DNA from 4 places in the Vibrio tarriae genome. Region 2 is predicted to be linked to each of the others. Evidence: predicted binding sites of a transcription regulator. Region 2 holds the regulator's gene; each other region holds the start of a gene.
What was found. The regulator CRP, encoded in region 2, controls carbon source genes, mostly activating them, when cyclic AMP is high. The targets are predictions, from matches to a motif close to TGTGANNNNNNTCACA.
Positions count from the first base shown of each region.

Region 1: deoD (purine-nucleoside phosphorylase) is a predicted target of CRP. The motif match lies at 3,352-3,367, and genes of this name have one in related genera.
Region 3: mlc (sugar metabolism global transcriptional regulator Mlc) is a predicted target of CRP. The motif match lies at 2,189-2,204, and genes of this name have one in related genera.
Region 4: pyrG (CTP synthase) is a predicted target of CRP. The motif match lies at 3,545-3,560, and genes of this name have one in related genera.

Region 1 covers NZ_CP022352.1:448,638-453,689, reverse strand. Annotated here, with positions in the region: gene CEQ48_RS02610 (tetratricopeptide repeat protein) at 1-841, opposite strand, end outside; gene CEQ48_RS02605 (lactate dehydrogenase) at 996-2,465, opposite strand; gene deoD (purine-nucleoside phosphorylase) at 2,532-3,242, opposite strand; gene CEQ48_RS02595 (YbgA family protein) at 3,564-4,517, shown strand; gene CEQ48_RS02590 (MerR family transcriptional regulator) at 4,507-5,052, shown strand, end outside.
Region 2 covers NZ_CP022353.1:103,150-108,201, reverse strand. Annotated here, with positions in the region: gene CEQ48_RS05965 (hydrolase) at 1-571, shown strand, start outside; gene CEQ48_RS05960 (YheU family protein) at 700-909, shown strand; gene CEQ48_RS05955 (phosphoribulokinase) at 1,006-1,875, shown strand; gene crp (cAMP-activated global transcriptional regulator CRP) at 2,118-2,750, shown strand; gene CEQ48_RS05945 (DUF1338 domain-containing protein) at 2,813-3,604, opposite strand; gene astD (succinylglutamate-semialdehyde dehydrogenase) at 3,747-5,052, opposite strand, start outside.
Region 3 covers NZ_CP022353.1:713,574-718,625, forward strand. Annotated here, with positions in the region: gene CEQ48_RS08925 (patatin-like phospholipase family protein) at 1-480, shown strand, start outside; gene pyk (pyruvate kinase) at 524-1,969, opposite strand; gene mlc (sugar metabolism global transcriptional regulator Mlc) at 2,280-3,497, shown strand; gene CEQ48_RS08940 (chemotaxis protein CheV) at 3,603-4,550, shown strand; gene CEQ48_RS08945 (putative quinol monooxygenase) at 4,612-4,902, opposite strand; gene CEQ48_RS08950 (VOC family protein) at 4,923-5,052, opposite strand, start outside.
Region 4 covers NZ_CP022353.1:259,292-264,343, reverse strand. Annotated here, with positions in the region: gene CEQ48_RS06805 (multifunctional CCA addition/repair protein) at 1-342, shown strand, start outside; gene eno (phosphopyruvate hydratase) at 443-1,744, opposite strand; gene pyrG (CTP synthase) at 1,823-3,460, opposite strand; gene mazG (nucleoside triphosphate pyrophosphohydrolase) at 3,735-4,550, opposite strand; gene relA (GTP diphosphokinase) at 4,650-5,052, opposite strand, start outside.

The DNA.
Region 1 (5,052 bases), on a different replicon from region 2:
CAAAGGAGCTGGCGGCTTTTTCTGCATTGCTGAGTAGCTCGGCAGCCACCGAAAAATTCTTACGCAGCAGTTCTAGACGAGCGCGGCTGATAAATGAGTGGGCTTTCATCCAAGTGAGATTATTTTCAACCGCCAATTCATGGGCTTTACGGGTGGCTTCTTCGGCATCTTCAATCCGCTCTAAGCCAAGCAGAGCCAAGCCGCGGAAGTCCCATACTTCGGCCTGCCATGTCACATTGCTGTTATTTTGCAGCACCTCTTCAGCGCCATCGAGCACGGTTAGCATATCCACGTATTGATTGAGATGGTACAGATCCCATGCCCACAAAATTCGCGCTTTGCCTTCCAACCAATCAATGCGGGTGTTATTGGCGACCTTGACTGCCAGCTCGTGGGTGGAACACGCGAGTTTGTATTCGCCCGTGATTCGCCAGATGTTGCCAAGGCCAATCAGGCACTCAATCTCGATTTGCGGTTCATCCACCAGAGCGGATTGCTCTAGGGCATTAATCCAAAACTGTTGAGCAGTGTAGTATTTGGCTTGCCCCCAGTGATGCAAGGCGTGAATGTGCAAAATTTCAGGCAGGAAATGGTCTGTCTCAAGGTTAAGTTGATTTTGGTAAGCCTCTTTGATGTACTTAAGCCCTGTTCGGTAGTCCATCTTGCACCAGAGGCAACGGGACATGATGATCAAAGACTCGATAATCGCTGAGGTGAAGTGAATTTGCCGAGCTCGGATTAAGCACTGTTCTGCTTGGGTCAATACCTTCTCAGGCTCAGATTCGATACGTAACCTGAGCTGTTCTATTTCTAGTTCAAGAAGATACTGGCTTTTGTCCAAAATACAGTCGTCCTTAGGCGATTTCATGCTCGTCATGACTTGCCCATTATAGGGAGAAGACGCCATTAAACACGAATTCATGTGAAAAAACGGACACTTTTATCAAGTCATTCGATAATAATTAGTGTTATCTCACACTCTTCCTCTAAGCAATTTAGGACAAAAGTTCCTTTAATGTTAGAGGATGCTGCGATAAACCTAGGTTTTGTGCCGCAGTAAATCCATGTTTATCTTGGTAGCATAAATTGTGCCATGCACGGAATATGTCCAGCAGAGGCTGGATCCCGCCCGGCCGCAGTTTGCGACGCGGCTCATTAATGAAGGACTCAAACAGGAGTTGGAATCGATTTTGATAGTATTCGATTTGTCGGATAGAAGCGTGCTGTAACCAGTGTTGTGGGTCAGGGTTGTTGCCCGCTAGGTAACAAATCCCTTTGGCTTTGGTGCCTGAATGAGCGATAGCCCAACGATCACGCCACCACCCCATGTGCACAATATCGGTTTTCTCCAATGGGCTTTGTGCCTGCCAATCTGGATCTTCCTCTACGTACATAAGGTCAACATTTTGACATCGGATTCGGGACAAGCTGACGCTTAACGCCGCAGAACGTAATAGAGGATCTTGCGGCATGAAGATTGAAACCCGTTTGCCTGGGTCGCACATATCCAGCACATGCAGATAATGCGCGTAAGAGGTGTAAGGCGGACGGATCACCGCACCTTTTGAGGGGTAGTGGAACTGCGTCAAATTACCCATCGGATCTTCTACGTTGGCACGCGCCAAAATTAGCTGGTAGCGGTTATCAATCCGTTCTCGCAACAAGGTTAACGGTTTATGGGGTGCAGCTTGTGCTTCTGCGACATACCCTTGCGGCACAAAACGCGCTGGCATTTGGTAAGGATCGTGGTCTAGGTTGCCCGTCGGCTGTTCATCAGCAGAGTAGTTAAGATGTTGGCACAGAATGTAACCCGTTTGCGCATCACCAGTGGCAAGCCAGTAAACGCCATTATGGCTGTGTGCCTGCAAAGGTTGGTAATGCGAGGCAAACTGATATGCTTTGGCATGGTTAACCCAGCGAGCGTCGATCATCGCTAATTTACGTCGGCAGCGGCTAGCGATGTGGTCGAGATGGTCGTAAAAGGTTTTTGGATTGATTGACAGCTTGCGGCAGATTTCGCGAACCGAGTAGCCCGTAAACAGCAACCCAAGCAGTGACTCTTGAAAGTGGAGTTTATGGTTGGCACCTGACCATTTATCAACAAAAGTGGCATGGCAGGCTTTGCAACGATAACGCTGGCGATCGCCACTGTAACCAAAGGCGTGATAAAGCTGTTTGTGAGTATGGACGGATAATCCGGTATTCGGGCATGCCGGGTTATGGCAAGCCGGTAGGCCATCACTATGCAGTTGGCGTAAGCGGTGCAGTTCGTTCACCACATCGCGGTTATTAAGTAAGGGGGGGAAAGCTCCACATTCACGACAAACCATCGCTGGCCGTTTCGGGTTTACGCGCTGCAAAACGTAATGCTTTGCCTCACTCAATCCAAAGTTGTCACACGCCAATGTTTTACAAAAGTTGAGTTGTAAACCTTCTGCGTCCGGTGGTAGTTGGTCGTTAGGCACGATCTCCCCCTCGGGGTATTTCTGACCGTCAGGAGTATTTCAGCCTGACGGTGATGACAAGATAAATTAGATGTTGATTGCGGTTTCAAGCGCCACTTTCATCATGTCGTTAAAAGACTTTTGACGATCTTCAGAGCTGAGTTTTTCACCACGTAAGATGTGGTCAGACACCGTCAGAATGGTCAGCGCACGTGCGCCGAGATCAGCGGCTACACCATAGATACCTGCTGCTTCCATATCCACACCTAAAATGCCGAGTTTTTTCATCTTTTCGAAAATCTCAGGCTCAGGGGTGTAGAACAGATCTGCAGAAAATACGTTACCCACTTTCACTGGCACTTGCTGAGCACGAGCTTGGTTAACCGCCGTTTCCAGCAAGTCGTAGTCGGCGATGGCCGCAAAATCATGGCCGCTGAAGCGGATGCGGTTCACTTTTGAGTCGGTTGATGCTCCCATACCGATCACCACGTCCATCAGTTTGACGTCATCACGTACTGCACCACAACTGCCGATACGAATGATGTTTTTAACACCATATTCTGCAATCAATTCATGCACATAAATGCTGCAAGAAGGGATACCCATGCCATGACCCATCACAGAGACTTTTTTGCCTTTATATGTGCCCGTAAAGCCAAACATGCTACGTACATCGCACACTTGCTTGACGTCTTCCAAGAAGGTTTCTGCAATGTACTTCGCACGTAGTGGATCGCCCGGCATCAATACGGTTTCAGCAAAATCACCAGGTTGAGCGTTAATGTGTGGGGTTGCCATGGTTACTCTCCAATTCAATTTAGCCAACAGACAAAGATACTAATTACGGATATTGTTGGCTCAAGGCTTATCTGTTGTGCCAATACTAGCCAGTATCTACAGGGCTCCTTGAGAGGGTTGTCACAAAATACTCTCTTTTAAAATCGAAACGACTTATTGATAACGAAATATGTTGAAACTGATAAGGCAAACGTTGAGCTAATCGTTTGGCTGGTGGTATTGAAAATTTCTGTACAAAAAAATTATTTGTACAGTGATAGGCAGCGTGCTATAGATCTTGTACGGAAATTTTCATTGTATAGATAAGTGTTGGAGACTCGTATGCAGACCACGCCACTCAAAATTGGGATCAGTGCTTGTCTACTTGGAGCAAAAGTACGCTTCGATGGCGGGCATAAAATTAGCCACTTCGTGACCAATGAACTCGAACGTTATGCGGAGTTTGTTTCCGTTTGTCCAGAAATGGGAATGGGGCTACCTGTCCCGCGTCCCACATTACGACTTATCTCGGAAAATGAACGGATTGCGTTGGTGGAAACCAAAGACAGCTCGCGTGATCACACCGCAGCGTTAGAGAGCTACTCACAGCAGAAAGTTGCTGAGTTACAAAATGCTGAGTTGTGTGGCTACATCGTCTGCGCAAAATCACCCAGTTGTGGTATGGAGCGTGTCAAAGTCTACAAGCACAATGGCACCGAAAAAGACGGCGTTGGCCTCTATACTCGAATTTTGATGGAAAAAATGCCGTGGCTACCCATTGAAGAAGATGGTCGATTGAATGATCCGGTATTGCGGGAAAACTACATCACCCGAGTCTTCTGCTTGCATGATTTTTACACCAGCATGGGCGATGCTCCGAGCGCGAAAAAAATCGTCGAATTTCACTCTCGCTACAAATTAACCTTGATGGCACATAACCCGCAGGCGTACCGCGCGTTAGGGCGCTTAGTGGCGAATGTGAAACAGTATCCATTGGATTCTTTTATCCAAGAGTACCGTTTAGGTTTGATGCAAGCTCTGGCTCTCCGTGCCAGCCGCAAAAATAACACGAATGTGCTGATGCATTTGCAAGGTTATTTCAAGCGCTCGCTGAACAAATTACAAAAAGCCGAGCTGGCTCAAGTGATCGAAAGCTATCGGGTGGGTGAGCTGCCACTGTTAGCGCCAATCACGCTTCTCAAACATTATCTAGCCCTGTTTCCTGATGCTTATCTCGCTCAGCAGCGCTATCTAAACCCTCATCCTCAGGAGTTGAAATTACGTTATGGTTTGTGATGAAAAACGCTACGCGATCCGTGAAGTCGCGGAAATTACGGGGGTTAAACCGGTTACTCTGCGCGCGTGGCAGCGTCGATATAACCTAGTGCAACCCGATCGTACCGAGAAAGGGCATCGCCTGTTTACTGATCAGGACATAGAGATGATCCGTCAGATCCAGAGTTGGTTGGCGAAAGGGGTCGCGATTGGAAAAGTGGGCGCGTTACTACAAAGTGGGGTGTCGGAGAGCGAATCCGCCCCGCAAACTGTCGGCCAGTTGGAAGAGTGCGAAACACTCCTCACTGCGCTGGCCGCGCTACAACGTTCCAAAGCGGAGCAGATTATTGCCACCGTGCTTAAAGAGTATCCGCTCAGTGTGATGCAAGCACAGTTTGTACAACCAGTCACAGAAGCCCTTGAGCGAGTGAAAGGGCCTTTACGTTCACTACAGATTGGCCTGTTTCGCACGCTCATGCTCAGCAAATTAGCTTCTATTCTTGATGCCGAGAACAAAGCGGCGGTGAAAGGCAAATGCTTATGCATTAGTTTGGAT
Region 2 (5,052 bases):
TTCACTCGGCGGTAACATGCTCGCCAACTATCTTGCGCAGTATCGGGATGATCCTATCGTCACGGCCGCCACCTTGATTTCCGCGCCACTCGATTTAGCCGCCTGCTCACAACGTATCGAACAGGGCTTTTCCAAAGTATATCGAGCCTATCTGCTCTCTTCATTGAAGAAAAATGCCATTGCGAAATACCCACTGCTGGAAAACGCTTTGCCACTGAGCCCTGAGCGGATCCGCGCGATCGCTAAACTCGCCGAGTTTGATGATGTGATCACCGCGCCGCTGCACGGTTTTCATGATGCTGCCGATTATTACCAGCAGTGCTCTGGGATTAAACAGCTGACTCAGATCCGCGTCCCGACTCAGATCATCCACGCCAAAGACGATCCTTTTATGACTGAAGCGGTGATCCCCAATTTTCCGCTACCTGACAATATCCGCTATCGTCTCTTCGAGCATGGCGGCCATGTGGGTTTCCTGAGCGGTTCATGGCTTAAACCGTATTTTTGGTTAGAGCAAGCTCTACCCGAGTATTACGCACCGCTGCGAGATAATTTTCTACAGCCCAGCTAATCCACGATCCCTTCTCCACAGATGAAAGCGACATTCAAACGACTGAGCGTGGCGGCAACTCGTCGTTTCTTTCAGTCATACAAAAGAACCGTCATAAAAAAGCGCCATCATAAAATAAAGAGGTATTTATGATCATTCCATGGCAAGAGATTGCGCCAGACACACTCGACAATTTGATCCGTGAATTTGTGCTGCGTGAAGGCACCGACTATGGCGATATTGAAGTCTCGCTAGAAGAGAAAATTGCTCAGGTACGTACTCAATTACAATCTGGACAAGCTGTGATCGTCTATTCAGAATTGCATGAAACCGTGGATATTAAATGCCATCCGTTTTAGCCATGCCGTGACGACAGCATTTTCCGTGCTATAGTCATTTTTCGGAAGGTGTCTAAGTTAGCACCAAAATCAAGGACTTAAAGGACAAGGTTTGTCATGTCAGCCAAACATCCGATTATTGCGGTGACCGGTTCTTCCGGCGCCGGTACCACCACCACCTCAGAAGCCTTTCGCAAGATGTTCAATATGATGAACATCAAACCCGCTTGGGTGGAAGGAGACAGTTTCCACCGTTTTACTCGCCCAGAAATGGATGTGGAAATCCGCAAAGCGCGTGAGCAAGGCCGCCATATCAGCTACTTTGGCCCGCAAGCCAACGATTTCCCTACACTGGAAGAATTCTTCCGCCAATATGGAAAAGTAGGCACCGGCCAAGTACGCCGCTACTTGCACACCTTTGATGAAGCGGTGCCGTATAACCAGATGCCAGGTACATTTACCCCTTGGCAATCACTGCCTGAAAACTCCGATGTGCTGTTTTATGAAGGCTTGCACGGCGGCGTCGTTGATGGCGATGTTAATGTCGCGCAACACGTCGATTTTTTGATTGGCATGGTACCTATCGTTAACCTTGAGTGGATCCAAAAATACGTGCGCGACACGCGCGATCGCGGCCATTCACGCGAAGCGGTGATGGATTCGATTGTTCGCTCAATGGACGACTACCTTAAATTCATCACCCCGCAATTTTCGCGCACCCACATCAACTTTCAACGTGTGCCTACGGTCGATACTTCGAACCCACTCAATGCCAAAGGCATTCCAACGCTGGATGAGAGTTTTGTGGTGATCCGTTTTCGTGGCATCAAAAACGTCGATTTCCCGTACTTGCTGGCGATGATTGATGGCTCGTTTATGTCACGCCACAACACCATTGTCGTCCCCGGCGGTAAAATGAGTTTTGCGATGGATTTGATTGTGCGCCCGCTGCTGCAACAACTGATCGAAACGGGAAAAATTGGCTAGATCCGACCAGTGATGAATGCTTACTTTTCATACCGTGATCATGTGCACAGTTTTGCGTAGCAAATCGGACTACTGACACGATTAAAATCAAGAAATCGATTTCGAAAAAGGATACTATTCTTAACCGAAACACAAGATAGCTTGCAGCCTTGGGTAACACCTCTTATTCTAGTAAGCCCAATTGAGGCTTCGCTAAAATATGGATAGCGGCAAGCGTACCCTGCAGAGGAAGTGAGATTATTATGGTTCTAGGTAAACCTCAAACCGATCCAACACTAGAGTGGTTTCTTTCACATTGTCACATTCATAAGTACCCATCAAAAAGCACGCTGATCCACGCGGGTGAGAAGGCGGAAACGCTGTATTACATCGTAAAAGGTTCAGTTGCGGTACTGATCAAAGATGAAGAAGGTAAAGAGATGATTCTCTCTTACCTGAACCAAGGTGATTTCATCGGTGAACTCGGCCTGTTTGAAGAAGGTCAAGAGCGTACCGCTTGGGTTCGTGCCAAAACACCGTGTGAAGTGGCTGAAATCTCATTTAAGAAATTCCGTCAGTTAATCCAAGTTAACCCAGACATTTTGATGCGCCTTTCAGGTCAAATGGCTCGTCGTCTGCAAGTGACCAGCCAGAAAGTTGGCGACCTTGCGTTCCTAGACGTAACTGGCCGTATCGCACAGACTCTGCTGAATCTTGCACGTCAGCCAGATGCGATGACTCACCCTGATGGCATGCAAATCAAGATCACTCGCCAAGAGATCGGTCAAATTGTTGGCTGTTCTCGCGAAACCGTTGGCCGCATCCTGAAGATGCTGGAAGAGCAGAATCTGATCTCTGCCCACGGTAAAACCATCGTGGTTTACGGCACTCGCTAAGCATTTCCGATAAAAAATAGCCACCCTGCGGTGGCTATTTTTATTTGTACGATGCGCTAGATTTAACGGTTCGTGCTTTCAAAAATCTTATCCGCCGAAGCTTCGACAAATCCGGGATAGAGCTGACCATTGGCCATAGGGTAGCGTTTGGCAAACTCATAAAAGCCACCGGGGATCATCTCCGCGCCTTCGTTAAAACGCACTAACACTTTATCAGCCATGGTCGAAGACTGTTCGAGCAAGACTTCTGGTGAGCCTTTTACTTCCCCACCCGATTCATTGATGCTAAAGCCATGTTGGCGCAGATGGTCATTGACCTGTTTCACTTCATGCAGCGCATTGAGCTGATTCACGCTGACTGTAAAGTGGTTTGCACCATAACCATGCGCCGCAAGCCAAGCGGCATACTCACTCTCTTTCGCCAAAGTAAGATAGTCGGCATGGCTTAAGCTCCATAAGCGACCGCCATACAAAAAAGCCTCACTGGCTAATGCTTGCGGCTTAACTTGTGCCACCAGCTTTTCAACAATCGCTTGCAGCTCAGATGAACACTCTTCCACTTTCAGCTCACTAATGAAAACCTTAGGCTGCAAAGGATCGGGATGTTCAAAATGCTTAGCAAAGAGTTTTTTACTTTTGAACTCATACTCACCACACGCTTGGTAGCCGAGTGCCAGAAACGGTTTAGCCAGCGTCTCTAACCCCAGTGGCGCCAAATTAAATGTGCGCAGCGCAATATGGTCATTAATCAGCGGCTCATCTTCTTGCAGGAGTTGATGTACTCTGTCTGCCGATGGGCAGAGGCGCTCAATATAATCATTCCAGAGCGATTGAAATAAAGCTGTTGGCGTCATAACGCCTCCTTGTTGATCCTATGAAACGCAAACGGACTAGGGTTAGACGCCGTGTAATTTATCCAGCGCTAACACGATAAAGCTTTCAACCTGTGACGAAAAAAGTGCCTACTTGGCTGCGCAGGCACAAAATAAATTATGATTAGAGTTCAACTCCCGGGCTCAAGGTAGCAGGAAGCAGCGTTGTCTCCCCCTCCATTGAAGCCATCGGATAAGCGCAATAGTCGGCGGCATAGAAGGCACTAGGACGTAAGTTGCCCGATGCTCCTGGGCCACCAAATGGCGCATCTCCACTGGCTCCGGTTAATTGGCGGTTACGATTGACGATGCCCGCACGAATATGTTCGACAAAGTAATCCCACTCGCCATCATCCGTCGAGACGAGTCCGGCGGATAAGCCAAAGCGGGTATCATTGGCAAGCTCTACCGCTTGCGCCAAAGTCTGGTAACGCACCACTTGCAGCAAAGGCCCGAAATACTCATCATCCGGTAAGCGCTCAATCGCCGTCACATCGATGATGGCCGGAGTGATAAACGCCGCATGCAAGGCGCGAGCTTCAAGTAGACTTTTTCCGCCTAGCGCTTGTAGATCTGCTTGCGCCTTGAGGATCACTTGTGCTGCCGCTTCAGAAACTAACGGTCCCATAAAGGGTGCGGGCTCAGCAAAGGGCTGATCAATACGCAGCTTGGCCGTTACGGAAACCAGTTTATCGAGCAGTGCATCGCCTTTCGTCCCGATTGGCACATACAAGCGACGCGCACAGGTGCAGCGTTGACCACTGCTGATAAACGCCGATTGAATAATGGTATAAACCGTGGCATCCAGATCGCCATAGTGCTCTGAAATCACCATAGGGTTATTGCCGCCCATTTCCAGCGCCAGCATTTTGTCCGGCTGACCTGCAAATTGGCGATGCAGCAGATGTCCAGTATTGGCACTCCCCGTAAACAGCAAACCATCAATCCCGCGTGATTGCGCTAGCGCAATCCCCGTCTCTTTTGAGCCTTGAACCAGATTGATGACACCAGCAGGTAAGCCAGCCTGTTGCCATAACTGCATCAAAACTTCGCCAGTCCACGGAGTTTGCTCAGAAGGCTTAAACACCACGGTATTGCCCGCCAGCAGCGCAGGCACTATGTGTCCATTCGGTAAATGGCCGGGGAAGTTATACGGCCCAAACACCGCCATCACACCCAACGGTCGATGGCGCAATACCAGCTGATTGCCCGCAGCTTCACGCACCGTTTCACCAGTACGTTCATGATAAGCACGAATCGAAATTGCGATTTTTCCGGCAATTGAAGCCGCTTCCGTGCGCGTTTCCCACAAAGGCTTGCCCGTCTCTTTAGCAATCACTTGCGCAATCTGTTCGCTGTTGGCTTTCACCAATTCCGCAAAGGCCAACACCTTCTGTTCACGCTCAGCAAAGGGGCGTTTTTTCCAGTCG
Region 3 (5,052 bases), 610 kb from region 2:
CTACCAGTTTGGTTGCGTGAGCCGCTGAGCCATTTTCAACATCAATTGCAGCATAAGTGGTCAGGATGGCGTCAAGAATGGAATGAGTTCCTGCAACAGCAAAAGCTGCGAGCAAAGGAGCAAAAAAAAGAGCAGAAGCATCTGGATGCTCTTAATGGTGGACGTTGGTTGTTTGGAGCGGATGATATTTATCGGCTTAGTCATTTATTGGGTAGCAAGTTTGATGCAGGGCTGGCGGATTTATTAATGGTCCACTATCAAACTTATACTCTGACTTCTGAGTTTCTCGATGCGCATCATGACGATACTTTTATTGCGCAAATTATGCCAAGTGAGCCGCTACGCTCAAATTCACTGTTGAGCTCACCAGAGGCGCTTCAACATGACTATGAGTTGGGGCTTAAAGCAGGTTACCGCTTTTTAAAATTATATAGAGAAGCTGAGGTTTTCCGTAAGGTATTGCCCAACAATCAGGTGTGATTGAAAGAGAAGAAGGCGAGAAAGCCTTCTTCTCTTTCAATGATTAATACACAGGTAAGATTCGCATGCAGTTGGTGGAGCCTTCGACACCCATAATATCGCCTTGGGTAATGATGACGAGGTCACCTTCTTCGAGTAAGTTCCGCTCTTTTAGTGCATCTAACGCAGCAATAGCTGCTTCTAAGCCACTGGTTTGTTTGGTATCGAAGTAGAAAGGGATCACCCCGCGCAATAACGCGCAGCGATTGAGGGTTGCTTGGTTGGCGGACATGGCAAAAATCGGGAATACAGAGTTGAGCCTTGAGGTCATTAATGCGGTGCGTCCTGATTCGGTGAGCGTGACCATGGCTTTGACGCCTCCTAAGTGGTTTGCTGCATAGATTGTCGACATCGCGATCGCTTCTTCTTCCGTGTGGAACACGCTTTTGATGCGATAGTTTTGCTCATTCGATTCAATCATCTTTTCAGCGCCAATGCAGACTTCAGCCATCGCTTTAACAGTTTCAACCGGATATTTACCCGCAGCCGTTTCTCCGGACAGCATCACTGCGTCAGTTCCATCGAGCACCGCATTGGCTACATCCATGACTTCGGCACGGGTTGGCATTGGGTTACTGATCATCGACTCCATCATTTGCGTTGCGGTAATCACCACTCGGTTGAGTTTTTTCGCGCGTGAAATCAGTTTTTTCTGTACGGCGATAAGCTCTGGGTCACCGATTTCCACCCCGAGATCTCCCCGTGCGACCATGATGACATCCGAGGCGCGGACAATATCATCAATGTTTTCATCACAAGAGACGGTTTCTGCGCGTTCAACTTTTGCCACCATACGTGCGTGAAGCCCAGCTTCTTGGGCAAGGCGACGTGCGAACTTCATGTCTTCACCATTGCGTGGGAAAGAGACAGCGAGGTACTCAACTTGAATTTCAGCCGCAAGCCGAATGTCATTTTTGTCTTTCTCTGTCAAAGCATCTGCCGACAAACCGCCGCCTTTTTTGTTAATCCCTTTATTATTGGAAAGGGGGCCACCAACCAAAACTTTGGTGTGGATTTTATTGCCTTCAACGCAGATAACTTGCAACTGCACACGGCCATCATCAAGCAGCAAAATATCGTCGTTACAGACATCCTGCGGTAGCTTTTTGTAATCAATCCCAACGCTTTCTTGTGAGCCTTCTCCTTTGGCTAACTCCGCATCGAGAATAAATGGCGCTCCTTCTGCTAAGATGATTTTTCCTTCTTTAAAGGTCGACACACGAATTTTGGGACCTTGTAAATCTCCGAGCAGGGCAACATGGCGGCCTAATTTAGCCGCAATCTCACGTACTTTTTGGGCTCTGTTTTTATGATCTTCTGGTGTGCCGTGTGAGAAATTCATTCTCACGACATTGGCACCTGCACGAATGATGGCCTCTAATATTTCGGGGCTTTCTGTGGAAGGACCTAAGGTGGTGACGATTTTTGTTCTACGTAAAGTTGAGCTCATATCAAGGTTCCTTAGATGTGAAGGTATTAGCGAAGCTTATACTCAGTATAGTGACTCAGAAAAAGTTAGATCGTTTTTGCTGTGAAGTAAGTGCTTGCACTTAGGTGTTACTCTGATGATGACTTTGGGTTTGCTCTGTTTTGGTATACAGTGCGAATCTGTGAAATAGGGAAATAAAGCCTAATAATTGGATATAAAACACAAACTTCTAGGGATATGCGTGATATTTGTCACGCCTATCTGACAAAGAACTTCACAATTACTTCGCAAAGTAAAAAAATTGGTCTGTTGTTGAATTCCGGAGTGTCGCATGTACATGGCTCAACCCGGTCATATTGATCACATTAAGCAGATCAATGCTGGCCGCGTATATAAACTCATAGACCAAAAAGGGCCAATCTCTCGGATCGACTTGTCGAAAGAGAGTGAGCTTGCGCCAGCCAGTATTACCAAAATTACCCGTGAATTGATTGATGCCCACTTAATTCATGAAACGACGGTTCAAGAGGCTATCAGTCGCGGTCGTCCTGCTGTTGGCCTTCAGACCAATAATCTTGGGTGGCAGTTTTTGTCGATGCGGCTTGGTCGCGGTTATCTCACTATAGCTCTCCACGAATTAGGTGGAGATGTATTGATTGATACCAAAATTGATATTCACGAGATCGATCAAGATGATGTATTAGCCCGCTTATTGTTTGAAATTGAAGAATTTTTTCAAACCTATGCCGCGCAGTTAGATCGCGTAACCAGTATTGCCATTACTTTGCCGGGATTAGTCAATTCTGAGCAAGGTATTGTGCTGCAAATGCCGCACTACAATGTCAAAAATTTAGCTCTGGGGCCTGAAATTTACAAAGCTACCGGATTGCCTGTGTTTGTTGCGAACGACACGCGGGCTTGGGCTTTAGCGGAGAAGTTGTTTGGTCATTCACAAGATGTCGATAATTCCGTTTTGATCTCCATTCACCATGGATTGGGGGCTGGTATTGTGCTCGACGGTCGCGTATTGCAAGGTCGACATGGCAACATTGGTGAACTAGGGCATATTCAAATCGATCCGAAGGGCAAACGTTGCCACTGTGGCAACTACGGCTGTTTAGAGACGGTGGCCTCTTCACAAGCGATTCGTGATCAGGTTTCGGCGCGTATTCAGGCAGGAGAGCCCAGTTGCCTCGCGATGATTGAAGATATTTCGATAGAAGATATTTGTGCTGCTGCCGCTGATGGAGATCCACTCGCTGTGGATGTTATTCAGCAGTTGGGTCGCTATTTAGGGGCGGCAATCGCGATTGTGATTAACTTATTCAACCCGGAAAAGATCTTAATTGGCGGTGTGATTAATCAAGCGAAATCAATTCTTTATCCCTCGATTGAACAGTGTATTCGTGAACAGAGTTTGCCTGTCTATCATCAAGACCTGAAGTTGGTGGAGTCGCGCTTTTATAAACAAGCGACTATGCCTGGTGCTGCTTTGATCAAGCAGGCGCTCTATGATGGTCTACTCTTAATGAAAGTGGTCGAAGGATAATCGGCCATTTCCCATACAAGAAGTAAGAATTTCAGCCTTGCTTACATTTACATTTATACCTAGGGGCTATACTGTTACCAAGGTATTCATTTAACGGAATTTCGTATGTCAGGTGTTTTGAACACGGTAGACCAGCGTACCAATCTGGTCGGCGAAAACCGATTGGAGCTGTTACTGTTTAGCCTCAATAGTCGGCAAATTTTTGCGATAAACGTATTTAAAGTGAAAGAGGTGATCAAAGTCCCTCTGCTGACTAAAATGCCGGGCTCACATCCGCATATTACGGGTGTGGCTTCATTACGCGGTGAACCTGTGCCTGTTATTGATTTACGATCTGCTATCGGTTTTCCTCCCCGTCGAGCCCAAGATACAGAACAAAATCTGATCATTACTGAATATAACCGTACGATACAGGGCTTTTTGGTGGGGCAAGTGCGCAACATCATCAATACTGCATGGACAGAAATTCAACCGCCCCCTAAGTCTGCTGGAAGAGCTAACTACTTAACCGCAATTACCCATGTAAAAGAGCAAGGTAGTCACTCTCAGATAGTTGAAATCATTGATGTTGAAAAAGTGCTGGCTGAAATCGTCCATTACGATGTTTCTATTTCAGAAGAAGTGCTGGATCATGTATTGCTCAATGACATGACTGGGCGCTCCGTATTGATTGTTGATGACTCCTCAACAGCCAGAAATCAGGTCAAAGATACGCTTTCTCAACTCGGTTTGAACATTATTGAATGCCGTGATGGGTTGGAAGCACTGAACCTCCTAAAGTCTTGGTGTGACCAAGGTAAGAATATCTATAAAGAACTCCTCATGATGATTACGGATGCCGAAATGCCAGAGATGGATGGCTATAAGCTAACTCATGAAATTCGTAATGATCCGCGTATGAAAGATCTTTATATCACACTGAATACCTCACTCAGTGGCAGCTTTAATGAAGCCATGGTGCAAAAGGTAGGCTGTAACCGATTTATTTCCAAATTCCAACCTGACTTGTTAGTGCAAGTCGCTCAGGAAAGATTAAGGGAAGTCCTCTCCTGAGCTTTGTTGATTGTTCGAGCAGTATTAAATACACAAGGCACTCATTGAGTGCCTTTTCTTATTATGAGTTCAGTGATGTATAAAACTGAATATTCGGTTCATCAACTAATAAACCATCTAGTGCGGCAATGAATTGTTGAAAGTGTTGACTGTGGCAATGGCTATCAAATGACGCCTGATCAGCAAACTGTTCATGGAATTGGAACACTCCCGAAGTGGCTTGTTGTTCAAACAGTTCATAACGGACACAACCTGGTTCTTGGCGGGTAGGGTCGAGCATGGCTTGTGCCAACTGGCGAACAGTTGGTATATGGTCCGGCTTAGCGTGCAATGTTGCGGTTAAATGGATCAAGGTGATTTCCTCTGTTTTTGTTATAGATAGCGTCCCTGACGTTGCAAAAACTCAATTTTGTAACCGTCGGGATCCGTAAGAAAGAAGAAGGTCGCTAAATGTTGTCCCTTGTGATCCAGAGCTTTGATATCACTAGGTTCTAGGCCTTTT
Region 4 (5,052 bases), 160 kb from region 2:
CCTAACGAATTTCGTGATTTAGCGCTCGCGGTGTGCGCGCAGCATTCCAATATCCATCGTGCGGACGAGTTAAAGCCTGCCACCAAGCTTAAAGTGCTGGGGCTTTTGGATGTGTGGCGCAAACCGGAACGTCTTGAGCAAGTGTTACTGTGCTGTGAAGCGGATCATCGTGGCCGTTTAGGTTTAGAGAGTGCGCCCTATCCGCAGCGTGAGATTTTCCTGCGCGCCTACCACGCCGCCCTTGGCGTAGAGGTTCAAGCCGTGATTGCGGATGGCTTTCAAGGCAAGAATATCAAAGAAGAGTTGGATAAACGGCGCGTATCGGCAATCGAGGCTCTGTAGTTCGTTGCCCGCAACCGTGGAAAGCAAAACGCCCTGCAATGCAGGGCGTTTTTTTATCGCGCGACTGTTATCGTCAACAGTCGCGAAGGCGCGCTTAAAATTAAGCTTGGCCTTTCACTTCTTTCAGACCGTTGAAAGGAGCACGTGAACCCAGTGCTTCTTCGATACGGATCAGTTGGTTGTACTTAGCAACACGGTCAGAACGGCTCATAGAACCAGTCTTGATTTGACCTGCAGCAGTACCTACCGCTAGGTCAGCGATAGTTGCGTCTTCAGTTTCGCCTGAACGGTGAGAGATAACTGCAGTGTAGCCAGCATCTTTTGCCATCTTGATCGCAGCCAGAGTTTCAGTCAGAGAACCGATTTGGTTGAACTTGATCAGGATAGAGTTAGCGATACCGTTGTCGATACCACGCTTCAGGATCTTAGTGTTAGTTACGAACAGATCGTCACCAACGATTTGGATTTTCTTACCCAGTTTCTCAGTTTGGTATGCGAAACCTTCCCAGTCAGACTCGTCCAGACCGTCTTCGATAGAAACGATTGGGAACTTCTCAGTCAGCTCTTCTAGGAAATCAGAGAAACCGTTAGAAGTGAAGATACGACCTTCGCCTTTCAGGTTGTATTCTTTCTTCTCTGCGTCGTAGAACTCAGAAGCCGCACAGTCCATCGCTAGAGTGATGTCAGTACCCAGTTTGTAACCTGCAACAGCAACCGCTTCAGCGATAACTTCTAGCGCTTCTGCGTTAGATTTCAGGTTAGGAGCGAAACCACCTTCGTCACCTACTGCAGTGTTGTAGCCTTTAGACTTAAGTACTTTAGCTAGGTTATGGAACACTTCTGCGCCCATACGTACTGCTTCTTTCAGAGTTTTTGCGCCAACAGGTTGGATCATGAACTCTTGGATGTCTACGTTGTTGTCAGCGTGCTCACCACCGTTGATGATGTTCATCATTGGTAGAGGCATTGAGAATACGCCAGGAGTGCCGTTCAGCTCAGCGATGTGCTCGTACAGAGGCATGCCTTTTGCTGCAGCTGCTGCTTTCGCGTTCGCCAGAGAAACCGCCAGAATCGCGTTTGCACCGAAGTTTGACTTGTTCTCAGTACCGTCTAGGTCGATCATGATTTGGTCAATAGTTGCTTGATCTTTTGCATCTTTGCCAACCAGAGCGTCTGCGATTGGGCCATTAACCGCAGCCAGCGCTTTCAGAACGCCTTTACCTAGGAAACGAGACTTGTCACCGTCACGCAGTTCAAGCGCTTCACGAGAACCAGTAGAAGCACCTGATGGAGCTGCTGCCATACCAACGAAACCACCTTCCAGATGAACTTCCGCTTCTACAGTTGGGTTACCACGTGAGTCGATGATTTCACGACCTAGAACTTTAACGATCTTAGACATTAATGTTTCCTCTCAATTGAATTTAAATGTCAAAACTAAAAGGGTAGCCACACTGCTAAAGTGGCTACCCGTATCCTTTTACTTCAATTCACCGCGTTGGAACTGACCCGCTGCTTTTACAAAGCCAGCAAACAGAGGGTGACCATCGCGTGGGGTTGAGGTGAACTCTGGGTGGAACTGCGCTGCCACAAACCATGGGTGAGCAGGGTTCTCAATCACCTCAACCAGCTTCTTATCTGCTGACAGACCAGAAACCTTCAAACCTGCTTTTTCAATCTGAGGACGCAGCAGGTTGTTGACTTCATAACGGTGGCGGTGACGTTCATGGATCGTCGCGCTACCGTACATTTCGTACGCTTTGGTACCTTTTTCAAGGTGGCACAGCTGTGAACCTAGACGCATGGTGCCGCCCAGATCCGATTTTTCGCTACGCTCTTCGACATTGCCTTCACCATCTACCCATTCCGTGATCAAACCAACCACTGGGTATTTAGTGCTTTTATTGAATTCAGTTGAGTGTGCACCTTCCATACCCGCTACGTTGCGCGCGTATTCGATGAGGGCCACTTGCATACCCAAGCAGATGCCAAGGTAAGGAATTTTGTTTTCACGTGCATATTGTGCCGCACGGATTTTGCCTTCGATACCACGGTCGCCAAAACCACCCGGTACCAGAATCGCATCTAGGCCATTGAGCACATCGGTGCCTTTGGTTTCAACGTCTTGTGAATCTACGTATTTGATGGTGACACTCAGGCGGTTCTTCAGACCCGCATGTTTCAGTGCTTCGTTGACGGATTTGTAAGCATCTGGCAGTTCAGTGTACTTACCAACCATACCGATTGTCACTTCACCGGTTGGGTTCGCTTCTTCGTAAATCACCTGTTCCCATTCAGACAGATCCGCTTCTGGCGCGTTAATGCCAAAACGAGCACACACCAAATCATCCAAACCTTGAGAACGGATCAGTTGTGGGATCTTGTAGATAGAATCCACGTCTTTCATAGAGATAACGGCTTTTTCAGGCACGTTACAGAACAGAGCGATCTTCTTACGCTCGTTGGCTGGGATCATACGATCGCTACGGCAAACCAGAATGTCTGGCTGAATACCGATAGAAAGCAGTTCTTTTACTGAGTGTTGAGTTGGCTTCGTTTTTACTTCGCCTGCTGCCGCTAGGTAAGGAACCAGCGTCAGGTGCATAAACATGGCGTTTTCACGACCAACTTCGATTGCTAGCTGGCGGATCGCTTCCATAAATGGCAATGATTCGATATCACCCACAGTGCCGCCCACTTCAACGATAGCGATATCGTGGCCTTCTGAGCCAGCAATCACACGGTCTTTGATCGCGTTAGTGATATGAGGAATAACCTGAATAGTGGCACCTAAGTAGTCGCCACGGCGCTCTTTGCGTAGTACATCAGCGTAAACACGACCTGCGGTAAAGTTGTTGCGCTTGGTCATCTTGGTACGAATGAAACGCTCGTAGTGACCAAGGTCTAGGTCGGTTTCTGCGCCATCTTCCGTAACGAACACTTCACCGTGCTGAGTTGGGCTCATGGTGCCCGGGTCAACGTTGATGTAAGGGTCAAGCTTCATCATGGTCACTTTAAGACCTCGAGCTTCAAGAATCGCTGCAAGGGATGCTGCTGCAATACCTTTACCTAGAGAGGATACAACCCCGCCAGTAACAAAAATATAATTTGTCGTCATGTTTAACCTGAAATTGGTTGAATGAGGGAAATGGATTTCTTCTGGACGGGACAAAACTATACCAGAAGGCCCCCATTGCCACAACGTGAAATCTATCACACTCAATTTTTTATTTTTTGCTTCAAATCAAACCAAATTGAAGCGAAGAGCGTGAACGGCACATTATCTGAGTCACTTTTGTCTCAAACCGCGATCTTTTTTCGTACAGGACAAATTTGCTGCTTAATCAACCATTAAGCCTGACTGTGGGTTTATGGTTATTTTTCACATCCCATCAGAGAATCGACTTTATTGCCTGTTTTTCTTCAAATTTTACTTCATCCCAAAATCTATCGAGTTCCGCTAAAGTGAAGTCCTGTAATGGCTTATTTTTCGCACTCGCTTTGCATTCGACACCTTGAAAACGGCGCACAAATTTGGCGTTAGCCTTGCTCAAGGCCATTTCTGGGTCATGCCCTAAATGGCGTACCAAATTAACGGTGGCGAACAATAAATCGCCTAACTCTTCTTCTACTTTTTGCGTATCTATTTCCACTTGCAGCGCTTCTTCCATCACCTCTGCAACTTCTTCGTGTACTTTGTCGACAACCGGGCCAAGGCTATCCCAATCAAATCCGTATTTGGCGCACTTTTTCTGGATCTTGTAGGCACGCAATAAAGCGGGTAACGAACGTGGTACAGAGTCTAGAATACTTTGCTCACTTTTGCCTGCTTGTGCTTTCTCTTTGGCTTTTTCGGCTTCCCAATTGGCGTGAATTTGCTCGTCATTGTCAAAGGTGACATCTCCAAATACATGAGGATGACGGCGCGTCAGCTTTTCATTAACCGTGTCTACCACATCGCGAAATTCAAACAACCCTTGCTCTTTGGCCATTTGGCTGTAGAAAATGACCTGAAATAGTAAATCCCCCAACTCTTCACGCAAATTAGGCCAATCGCGCTGGGTGATGGCATCCACCACTTCAAAGGTTTCTTCAATGGTGTAAGGTGCAATGGTGTCGAAGGTTTGCTCTTTATCCCACGGGCAACCTTGTTCTGGGTCACGCAAGCGGCTCATGATCTGTTCGAGTTGTTCAATCGGGTGTGACATGGCTTTCCTCACATCAGGCATTGAGCGCCTAAACCTATTGAAGTTGAAAAAACAACGAGGTGGAAGTTTTCACTTCACACCTCGCTGTTTGCGTTGGATTTAACCTAAGCGTTTGACCAACATAACATCTTTGATTTGCTCGATGCGTTTGGAGACGCGCACCAAGGCTTCAACGTTATTCACCTCAAGATCGAAATCCATGATGATGATTTGTCGTTTGTAGTCGGAGCGGCTTTTCATACTCGCCACTTTGACTTTTTCATTGGCCAACAAGGTCGTGATGTCTTTCAGTAAGCCACTGCGCTCCATAGCTTCGACACGCACGGTCAACAGGTAAGAACCAACAAAACCGCTGCCCCACACGGTATCAATGATCCGCTCTGGTGCGTGATGGCTCAACTCTTCTAACTGTTCGCAGTCGCTGCGGTGCACGGAAATACCACGCCCTTGGGTAATGTAACCGCGGATTTCATCCCCCGGAATGGGCTGACAGCAACGCGCA